DNA from 2 places in the Microbacterium sp. K36 genome. Region 2 is predicted to be linked to the other one. Evidence: predicted binding sites of a transcription regulator. Region 2 holds the regulator's gene; the other holds the start of a gene.
What was found. Region 2 encodes LexA, which represses DNA repair genes until DNA is damaged. Its sites were predicted from a motif close to TCGAACANNTGTTCGA; they were not measured.
Positions count from the first base shown of each region.

Region 1 (5,617 bases), on a different contig from region 2:
ACGCTCGGCAGCGTCGTCGCGGTGGCCGCCGCCGCAGTTGTGGGCCGGGCCACCGGCTCCTTCGACGAGCGCGCCGCGCGGATCGCCCTGCTCACGCGGCTGCTCGACGATTTCGCCTACCAGGCCGTGGTGCGCACCGATGCGGGTCCGTCCCTCTTCCCCGACATCTACCCGATGACCGAGGATGCGCAGGTCGCGACGGCCGAGCGCGTCATCCGTGCGGAGCTGACGGCCCTCCTGGAGTCGATGCTGCCCGCGGATGACGTGCGGATCGCGGAGCTGACCCTCCCCTGGCGGCGCTCGTTCGAGATCGGTCTCACCCTGCACTGATCCTCCACGGCGGCGGCATACACCCGGGACCGCCGCGAGCCTGGCGCGCTCCACAGGAAGGGATGGTTGGCTGGGATCTCCGGCGGGGGAGATTCGGGCCGGTCACGATCACAGGGGGATGACGTCCATGAGCAGTGCGACCGGGGACGAGGCGGCCGGGGGCCGCGTACGGGTGAGCGTGGTGGTGCCGGTGTTCCGGCCGAAGGCGTCGTTCGACGACCTCATCGCCTCGCTCGACGCGCAGACGCTGCCCGCGGGGTCCTTCGAGGTGCTGCTCTGCGACGACGGCTCCGGGGAGGAGACGGCCGCGCGGCTCGAGAGCATCGCGAAGGACCGTCCGGACGTGCGCGTGCTGTCGCTGCCGCACTCCGGGTGGCCGGGCACTCCGCGCAACCGGGGTGTCGAAGAGGCCAGAGGGACGTACGTGCAGTTCGTCGATCAGGACGACCGGCTCTACCCGCGAGCGCTGGAGCGGCTGTGCGATTACGCGGACGAGAACGGCTCCGATGTCGTGGTCGGCAAGGAGGTGGGCATCGGACGGAAGCTGCCCGCGAAGATCTTCCAGCGCGACATCCCGCACGCGGTGCTCGGTGAGGACCCGATCCTGGAGATGCTGACGCCGCACAAGATGTTCCGGACGGCGTTCCTGCGGGAGAACGGCATCCGCTTCCCCGACGGGAAGGTGCGGCTCGAAGACCATCTCTTCGTGATGCAGGCGTACTTCGCCGCCGACACGATCTCGGTCCTCGCGAGTGAGCCCTGCTACGCCTGGGTGAAGGAGCCGGGGAGCGCGAGCTCGGCCCGCATCGAGCCGGAGTCGTACTTCCCGCATCTGGAGACCGTGCTCGACGTGGTCGAGGCGAACACCGAACCGGGGAAGGTGCGCGACCGGCTGTTGCGGCACTGGTTCCGCGGCAAGATCCTCAACAGGATCGCCGGGCGCCGGATGGTGAAGTACCCGGCGGAGTACCGCGACCGTCTGCTGGACGTGGTCGTGCCGCTCACGCAGCGGCGCTTCGGGCCCGGCGTGGACGCGGGGTTGTCGTTCCCGCAGCGCATCCGCGCCGCTCTGCTGCGCGCCGATCGCCGCGACGACCTGCTCGCACTCGCCGCCTTCGAGGCCGAGACGACCTGCACCGCCGCCGTGACCTCGGCGCGCTGGTCGCGGGGAGGCCTGCAGCTGACCGTGCGCGTCCGTCTGCTCCGGGACGGCGAGGAGGCCTTCGTGTTCGAGACGGTCGGTTCCGCCGACCGACTGGTATCCCTGCCGCTGTCGGCGACCGAAGGCCTTCCCTCCGGATTGCTCAACGCCCGCAAGGAGCGTCGCGCTGACCGCGTCGACCTGGTCGCGCGCGACACGCCGACGCCTGGACAGGCGCCGGAGGCAACGGCGGGCTCGGAGCGCAAGATCGGCGGCCGGCGCCCGAAGCGCCTCGACGCGGTGCCGATCGCCCTGGACCCGATGAAGGTGTTCCGTGAGGACGGCGCTCGCGAAGCCGACCTCACCGTCGCCGTGCGCTACGCCGGCTGGATGTTCACCGCTCCGCTGACAGCGGCTCCCGACGTGACGGCACACCTCGGCAGGTCGCCGCTTCTCGCGGGCCGTCGGGTCGAACTCGTGCGTAACGAGGACGGCAGTCTTCGGCTGCGCCGCGAGTGGCCGGGCGGCGCGTGGCGCGACGCCCTCGCGCGTGCCGCCCGCCGCGTCCGCTCGCGACTTCGCCGCTGACAGAGCGAGCGCAGCGCACCCCTCCCCCTCGGGCGCCGACCGCCCGAGACCTCGACGCCCGGCATCGCGAGCAGCCGCTACCCACTCAGGCCGCGACATCGAAGCGCGCCCGTCCGCCCAGCCGCGGCGTGCGCCGCGGGTCGATCCACCGCGGCGGAAGGAACCATGCTCGGCCGGCCACACCGGAACCCTCGATGACGATCTCCCACCCGTTGTCGTGGATGCGGTGATGGCAGGTCTCGCAGAGCAGGATCCCGTTCGAGAGATCGGTCGGACCTCGATCGCGCTGCCACCAGCGGAGGTGGTGAGCCTTCGTCATCCCCGGGGGAAGCCCGCACATCGCGCACCCGCCGTCCCGTTCGACCAGCGCCAGGCGTTGGGCTCGTGTGAAGAGGCGCTTCTCGCGACCCCAGTCGAGCACTTCGCTCGCCCCGCCGAGGACGCAGGGGATGACGCCGCCGCTGGCCGCCATCCGCCGCGCGGCACCGATGTCGATCACCTGGTCGAGCCCATCGATCGTCGCCGACCCGGTGCCGGCCTGGAGATCGTCGAGAGACACGCGCACGACCACCGTGGCCCCCGCGAGCGGCATCCGATCACCCTCACACCCGAGCACATGCCCGCAGAAGAGGGCCAGCGCATCGTCCTGGATCATCGCGACCGAGCGCCGGTCGGCGTCCGGCGACCCGGCGTCAGGGGCGTCGAGGCGGGCGGCGAACACGGCGGACACGTGCCCGCGGATCGCAGTGACGACCGGCGCCGCGCTCTCGGCATCGAGCTGCGCGTGCAGGTGCACCATGCCGTCACGCTCGAAGAGGCGCAGTCCGCGCCGAGCACGCTGCTCCTCCGCCCGCGGCGCCACGCCGTCGGGGTCGAGCCACGCTTCGGCGCGGAGGACGAGCTTGCGCACCGCATCGAGCTCGAGCCCTTCGGCTGCACCGGTCAGCACGCGCTCCGCCTCGGCGATGCGCTCCACCTCCGCAGCCACGCGACAGCGATCCAGCAGAGCGACGAGGAGCCCAGCCGCCGGCGCTCCGAGCGCACCCGACGCGAGCGCTTCCCGGAGGAGCGGGTACCGCGCGGGCAGCGGCGCGCCGAGCAGATCGCTCCGCGGTGACGTCGCCTCTCCCACCGTCACCAGACGCTGCGCCTCTCCCGTCGAGATGCCCGACATCGCGGCGATGAGCTTCGCCGCCGTGCGGTACCCGCGTTGCTTCGCCAGGCTGTCGGCCCCGAGCTCCGCGCGCGACTCCCGAGCGATGCCGGCCGCCACGTCGACGTGCAGTGCATCGAGTCGGCGCCGCAGGATTCCGATCGCGTCGGCGACGTCGACGAGCTGCGCGCGGGTGAGCTCCGGCGCATCGCCCTCGGCGCCCCACGCCTCGTCGAGGCGATCCATCGCCTCGCGCAACCCGGACATTCTCGACATGCTTCATTTTATCTCCGAGTGGCCCGACTTTCGAAGATTTGTTCTAACGAATGCCGGCATTCCGCTCGGACCGAGAGGGCACCTCGCCCTCGGACCTGACGCAGGCCCCCACCCGTTCACCTCATCGCATCCTCGCGTTCACGCCGCGCACCTATCTTGAGTGCGGACGCGCGACCGCGCTCACGAAACCAGACAATCTTTGTGCCTTCACCACAAGAACCGGTAGTGTCGCATCGACACACCTCGAAGGCGAGAAAGGGACGAACATGGCCGACAGGCAGCAGAGGCGCTGGGCGCTCATCGGATTGACGGCCGCGGCGGCGATCGCGCTCACCGGATGCACGGCGGGCGGCGACGGAGACGCGGACGGCGGCGGCAGCGACAGCGGCTCCGGGGACACCCTCATCGTCTACACGAACTCGAACAGCGACGGCCGCGGTGAGTGGATCACCGAGAAGGCGGCGGACGCGGGCATCGACATCGAGATCGTGGGCCTCGGCGGCGCCGACCTGACGAACCGCATCATCGCGGAGAAGAACAACCCCGTCGGCGACGTGGTCTTCGGCCTGAACAACATGTTCTTCGAGCAGCTCAAGACGGAAGAGGCTATCACCGCCTACGAGCCGAGCTGGAGCGGCGAGGTCCCTGCAGACGCCGGCGACCCGAAGGACGGCGCGTTCTGGCCGCTCGTGGAGCAGGCGATCGTCACGGTCTACGACGAGAACCGCATCAGCGACGCGCCCACCGACCCCGACGACCTGTACACCGACGAGGCGTTCGCCGGCCGCTACGAGGTCAACCCTGCGCTCGGCCAGGCCACCCCGCAGCTCGTGCTCGCCAGCATGCTCACCCGTCACCTCGACGAGGACGGCGACCTGGGCGTGAGCGACGAGGGCTGGGACCTGGTGAAGTCGTACTACGCCAACGGCTCCCCCGCCGTGGAGGGCACCGACCTCTACGCCCGCATCACCCGCGACGAGGTGGACTACGGCGTGCTGCCGTCGAGCGGCATCTCCGCCCGCGACGAGGAGTACGGCACCAGCACGGGCATGATCGTCCCCGAGTACGGCGTCCCCTACGTGACCGAGCAGATCGCGCAGATCAACGGCACGGACAACGAGGACAAGGCACAGGAGTTCATCGACTGGTTCGGCAGCGCCGAGGTGCAGGGCGAGTTCGCCGCGGAGTTCAACGCCATGCCGGTGAACGAGGGCGCGGTCGAGAAGGCCAACCCCGAGGTCGTCGAGCTCATGGGCACGCTCGACCGCCAGGACATCGACTTCGGCTTCGTGAGCGAGAACCTCGGCGCCTGGGTCGAGAAGGTCACGCTCGAGTACATCGGCTGACCCGCGCCATCCCGCCGCACCGGCAGAGAGAGAAGACGATGATCCGTTTCGACGACGTCGAGGTCGTGTTCGGCGACCACCGTGCGGTCTCGCACCTCGATCTGGAGATCCAGGAGGGTGAGTTCTTCACCCTCCTGGGTCCGTCCGGATGCGGCAAGACCACCGCCCTGCGCACGCTCGCGGGGTTCATCGAGCCGACCGGCGGGCGCATCCACATCGCCGGTCGCGACGTGACCCGCGTACCCAGCGAGAAGCGCGGCGTGGGCATGGTGTTCCAGAACTACGCGCTGTTCCCGAGCATGAACGTGCGGGAGAACATCGCGTTCGGCCTCTCGGTGCAGAAGGTGTCGAAGGCCGAGCAGCGGCGGCGCGTGGACGAGGTCGCCGATCGCACCGGGCTCGCCGCGTCGCAGCTCGACAAGAACGTGGCGGAGCTGTCCGGTGGCCAGCAGCAGCGCGTCGCCATCGCCCGGGCGCTCGCGCTCACTCCCAGCATCCTGCTGCTCGACGAGCCGCTGTCGAACCTCGACGCCAAGCTCCGCGTGCAGCTGCGCGAGCAGCTCAAGGAGCTGCAGCACGAGGTCGGCGTGACCACCGTGTACGTCACCCACGACCAGGAGGAGGCGCTCACCCTCAGCGACCGCATCGCCGTGCTCGACGCCGGGACGCTGCAGCAGGTGGGCACCCCGGAGGAGATCTACGACCGCAGCGCGACGCCCTTCGTCTGCCGGTTCATCGGCGAGAACAACCGCCTCACGCCTGCGCAGCTCGTCGCGATCGGCG
Region 1 covers NZ_SSDN01000044.1:39,216-44,832, reverse strand. The annotation lists gene DW296_RS03130 (DUF4127 family protein) at 1-330, shown strand, start outside; gene DW296_RS03125 (glycosyltransferase family 2 protein) at 458-2,059, shown strand; gene DW296_RS03120 (HNH endonuclease signature motif containing protein) at 2,145-3,479, opposite strand; gene DW296_RS03115 (extracellular solute-binding protein) at 3,755-4,834, shown strand; gene DW296_RS03110 (ABC transporter ATP-binding protein) at 4,873-5,617, shown strand, end outside.
Region 1: the regulator LexA is predicted to act here: its motif matches at 3,519-3,534, upstream of DW296_RS03120 (HNH endonuclease signature motif containing protein).

Region 2 (5,617 bases):
CCAGCGACCGCCTGGTGCGCGAGGTCGCGGAGGCCGCCGCCGCCGGCTTCGTCACGCGTCCCGTGGTCGTCGGACCGGTCACCCTGCTGGCGCTCGCCAAGGCGTCGGACGACGCGCCGGAGGGGTTCGAGCCGCTATCGCGGCTGGAGGACGTGCTGCCCGTCTACGTCGACCTGCTCGCCCGCCTGCGCGCCGCGGGCGCCGAGTGGGTGCAGCTCGACGAGCCCGCCCTCGTGAGCGAGTCCCTGCCGGCCACGACCGCGCAGCTCGCCTCCGCCGCGGAGCGCGCGCTCGCGGTGCTGGGCACCGCCGAGGAGCGTCCCTCGATCCTCGTCGCGGCCCCGTACGCGAGCCTCGGCGAGACGTTCGCGACCGTCGCTGCGGCCCCCGTCGAGGCCATCGCCGTCGATCTCGTGCGCGGCACCGTGCCCGACGCGGTGCCTGGCCTCGAGGGCAAGACCCTCGTCGGCGGTGTCATCGACGGGCACAACATCTGGCGCGGCGACCTCTCCGCGGCGTTCGACGCGCTGGAGGCGCTCCGCGCGCTCGGCGCCCCGGTGTCGGCATCGACCTCGACCTCGCTGCTGCACGTGCCGCACGACGTGGACGACGAGACGGCGCTGGACGCGCGCCTCGTCTCCTGGCTCGCGTTCGCGGATCAGAAGGTGCAGCAGGTCGTGACCCTCGCCCGCGGCCTGTCCGCAGGGCGCACGGCGATCGCGGCCGAGCTGGACGCGGCGACCGCCGCGCTGCAGGACCGCCTGACCGCTCCCGGCGTGCGCGACGGCGAGGTGCGTGCCCGCGCGCTGAGCGACGCCGACTTCGCCCGTGCCCCGTACCAGGACCGGGAGGAGGCGCAGAACGCCCTCGGCCTGCCGGCGCTGCCCCTGACGACGATCGGCTCGTTCCCGCAGACCGGCGACATCCGTCGCGCGCGCGCCCAGTTCCTCCGTGGCGAGATCCCCGAGGACGACTACGAGGAGTTCCTGCGCCGTGAGGTCGCCGCGGTCGTCTCCCTGCAGGAGGACCTCGGTCTCGACGTCCTCGTGCACGGTGAGCCGGAGCGCAACGACATGGTGCAGTACTTCGCGGAGAACCTCGACGGCTTCGCGGTCACGCAGCACGGCTGGGTGCAGTCGTACGGCTCGCGGGCCACGCGTCCGTCGATCCTCTGGGGCGACGTCTCGCGTCCCGCGCCCATCACGGTCGCCTGGTCGGCGTACGCCCAGTCGCTCACGGCGAAGCACATGAAGGGGATGCTCACGGGCCCCGTCACGATCCTCGCGTGGTCCTTCGTCCGCGACGACCAGCCGCTGGGCGAGACCGCGAACCAGGTGGCGCTGGCGCTGCGCGATGAGATCGCCGACCTGGAGGCCGCGGGCATCCAGGTGATCCAGGTCGACGAGCCGGCGCTCCGGGAGCTGCTCCCGCTGAAGCAGGCCGACCAGCCGGCGTACCTCGACTGGTCGGTCGCCTCGTTCCGACTGGCCACGGGCGGCGCTGCGGCGGCCACGCAGGTGCACACCCACCTCTGTTACTCGGAGTTCGGCGTCGTGATCGAAGCGATCCGTGCGCTCGACGCGGACGTGACCTCCATCGAGGCGGCCCGGAGCCGCATGGAGGTCGTCGCGGACATCGCCGAGGTGGGCTTCGATCACGGCATCGGCCCCGGCGTGTACGACATCCACTCCCCGCGCGTGCCCACCGTGGAGGAGGTCGAGTCCCTGCTCCGGCGTGCGGTCGACGAGATCCCGCTCCGGCAGCTCTGGGTGAACCCGGACTGCGGTCTGAAGACCCGCGGCTACGCCGAGACCACGGCGTCGCTGCGGAACATCGTCGAGGCGACCCGACGGGTGCGCGAGGACGTGGTGGTCACCGCCTGACGCGGTCGTCCCCGGACACACGAAGGCCCTCCCGGCGCACCGGGAGGGCCTTCGTCATCGTCTCCCCGACGATACGGCGTCTCAGACGGCGCGCATGACCGCGACGACCTTGCCGAGCACGACCGCCTCGTCGCCCAGGATCGGCTCGAACGCGGAGTTGCGGGGCAGCAGCCACGTGTGGCCGTCGCGACGGCGGAGCACCTTGACGGTCGCTTCGCCGTCGAGCATGGCGGCCACGATCTCGCCGTTCTCCGCCGTGTTCTGCGAGCGCACCACGACCCAGTCGCCGTCGCAGATGGCGGCGTCGATCATCGACTCCCCGGAGACCTTGAGCATGAAGAGGTCGCCCTTGCCGACGAGCTGACGGGGGAGCGGGAAGATCTCCTCGACCTGCTGATCGGCGGTGATCGGCACACCGGCGGCGATCCGCCCGACCAGGGGGACCAGGGCGGCATCGCCGACGGGGGTCGTCACATCGGCCGGGTTCTCCGTGCCCGTGCCGGGGAGGTCGATGAGGACCTCCATCGCGCGGGTCTTGCCCGGGTCGCGCCGCAGGTAGCCGCTGAGTTCGAGCTGACCGAGCTGGTGGGTGACGCTGGACAGCGACTTGAGCCCGACGGCGTCGCCGATCTCCCGCATGCTCGGCGGATAGCCGTTCTGTGCGATCGAGGCCTGGATGACCTCGAGGATCGCCATCTGCTTCGGGCTGAGGTTCTTGCGACGACGGGTGCGCGGCGCCTCGGACTCGAGGGCTGAGGTGTCGCTCATGGTGCTCCTTCACTGCGTGATCCGACGTGCCGCTTCGAATGTCGGTGGCCCGTGGTGGGGTGTCCTTATCGAAACCGTATCCGAGAAACGCGCCGATCTGGAAGATCTGTTCGAGCGTGTCGGGCGCATCGCGGGGCATGGTTTCGAAGACAGCTTGACAGATGTTCGAACTCGAAGATATCTTCGGAACGTAGCTTCGCATCCACGACTCCCGGCCGAGTCGCGGATGCGAAAGCTACGCCAACCTCCCCGGGCTCCGGCGCCGGGACAGTAAGGAGCAGACATGAGCAGCATGAGCCTCAGCACCGCGACCGCCCTTCCGGCATCGGCCCGTCCGGCCACCCGGCTGCGGATCACGGCCCGCGGCCGCCGCACCCTGCTCGCGCTCGCCTCCGTGCCGCTCGCTGCGGGCATCGCCTTCGCCGCCCTCGGCGGGGGCAGCGCGATCGCCTCCGGTGTAGACGCACCGGCCGTCTCCGTCGAGACCGTCACGGTCATGCCCGGTGACACGCTCTGGTCGATCGCGAGCAGCATCGCTCCCGACGCCGACCCGCGGGATGTCATCGGCGAGATCAGCCGGATGAACCTCCTGCGCGGCGGTGAGCTCCAGGTCGGCCAGGAGCTCGCGCTCCCGGCACGGTACACCGACTGACGCGGAGTCCGAGGTCCTGCCTCCGGTCCGTCACGATCTGATCGTCACGATGACCTCGGCTCTCCGTGCTCCTCTTAAGATGGGAAGGGTGACCTTCTCCCTCAACGATCTCCCGCTCCGCGACGATCTGCGCGGACTCACCCCGTACGGAGCGCCGCAGGCCCCGCTGCCGGTGGCGCTGAACGTCAACGAGAACACGCATCCGGTTCCCGACGAGGTCGCGAGCGACATCCTCGATGACATCGCGGTGGCGATCCGAGACGTGAACCGGTACCCGGACCGTGAGTTCACCACGCTGCGGGAGGCGTTCGCCGACTATCTGGGTCACGGCCTCACGTCGGAGCAGATCTGGGCGGGCAACGGATCCAACGAGGTGCTGCAGCACATCTTCCAGGCGTTCGGCGGACCGGGGCGCACGGCCTTCGGCTTCGGCCCCACGTACTCGATGTACCCGCTCATCGCGAAGGGGACCGGCGCGTCCTGGATCGCCGGCACCCGTCAGCCCGACTACACGGTCACCCCGGAGGAGGCGGCGGAGCAGGTGCGCGCGGCCGACCCCGACATCGTGATCCTCTGCTCGCCGAACAACCCGACCGGCACCCCGCTGGGGCTCGACGTGGTGGAGGCCGTCTACGAGGCGGCCCGCGGCGTCGTGATCGTCGACGAGGCGTACCAGGAGTTCGCGCCGCGGGATGCGGCGTCGGCCCTCACCCTCCTGGAAGGACGGCCGCGGCTCGCCGTCTCCCGCACCATGAGCAAGGCGTTCGCCTTCGCCGGCGCCCGCGTCGGCTACCTCGCGGCCGATCCGGCGTTCATCGACGCGCTGCGGCTCGTCCGGCTGCCGTACCACCTCAGCGCTCTCACGCAGGCTGCGGCGGTGGCCGCGCTCCGCAACGCCGACGTCATGCTCGGCATGGTGCAGGAGATCGTGGAGCAGCGGGACCGCATCACGGCGACGCTCGAAGCCCTCGGGTACACCCCGCACCTCTCGTGGTCCAACTTCGTGCTGTTCGGCGGCGTCGCGGATCCGCAGGCGACGTGGCAGCAGCTGTACGACCGCGGCGTGCTCGTCCGCGACGTCGGCATCCCCGGCCACCTGCGCGTCAGCGCCGGCACGGAGGCGGAGACCACGGCGTTCCTGGACGCCTTGGCCTCGATAGGATCGGCATCATGACCATCCCCGCGCCCACCGCACGCACCGCGAGCCGCGTGCGCAGCACGTCGGAATCCACCGTCGAGGTCGAGCTGAACCTCGACGGCACCGGCGCGAGCACCATCGACACCTCGGTGCCCTTCTTCGATCACATGCTCACGGCGTTCGCGAAGCACTCGCTGACCGACCTCAGGGTACGGGCGTCCGGGGACACGCACATCGACGCACACCACACGGTCGAGGACGTCTCGATCGTGCTCGGCCAGGCGATCCTCGCGGCCCTCGGTGACAAGTCCGGCATCTCCCGCTACGGCGACGCCCTCGTCCCCCTGGACGAGGCGCTCGCGCAGGCGGTCGTCGACATCTCGGGTCGCCCGTACCTCGTGCACGACGGGGAGCCCGCGGGCTTCGAGCACCACCTGATCGGCGGGCACTTCACCGGGTCGCTCGTGCGGCACGTCTTCGAAGCCATCACCTTCAACGCCGCGCTGACCGTGCACGTCCGGGTGCTGAGCGGGCGCGACCCGCACCACATCGCCGAGGCCGAGTTCAAGGCGTTCGCGCGGGCGTTCCGTCAGGCGAAGGCGCTGGATCCCCTCGTCGACGGCATCCCGTCCACCAAGGGAGCCTTGTGAGCGCCGCGCCCCGAGTCGCCGTCTTCGACTACGAGTCCGGTAACGTCCACTCCGCGGTCAAGGCCCTCGTCGCCGCGGGAGCCGACGCTGTCCTCACGCGCGACCGCACCGAGGCGCTCGAGGCCGACGGGTTCGTCGTGCCCGGTGTCGGCGCCTTCCAGGCGGTGCGGGACGCCCTGCACGCCCACGGCGGCGACGAGATCATCGGCCGTCGCCTCGCGGGTGGCCGACCGGTGCTCGGCATCTGCGTCGGCATGCAGGTGCTCTTCGAGCACGGCGTCGAGCGGGGGCACGACACCGCGGGCCTCGGCGAGTGGCCGGGCGCCGTGACGGAGCTCAACGCGCCTGTCCTGCCGCACATGGGCTGGAACACCGTCGAGCCGGGGGAGGACACCGTCCTGTTCCGCGGGATCGAGCAGGAGCGCTTCTACTTCGTGCACTCCTACGCGGCGCAGTCCTGGGAGCTCGACGTGATCCCGCCGTTCCCGCAGCCCGTGCTCACATGGGCGGACTACGGCGGCCCGTT
Region 2 covers NZ_SSDN01000046.1:42,495-48,111, forward strand. The annotation lists gene metE (5-methyltetrahydropteroyltriglutamate--homocysteine S-methyltransferase) at 1-1,883, shown strand, start outside; gene lexA (transcriptional repressor LexA) at 1,965-2,651, opposite strand; gene DW296_RS03665 (LysM peptidoglycan-binding domain-containing protein) at 2,935-3,303, shown strand; gene DW296_RS03670 (histidinol-phosphate transaminase) at 3,383-4,477, shown strand; gene hisB (imidazoleglycerol-phosphate dehydratase HisB) at 4,474-5,091, shown strand; gene hisH (imidazole glycerol phosphate synthase subunit HisH) at 5,088-5,617, shown strand, end outside.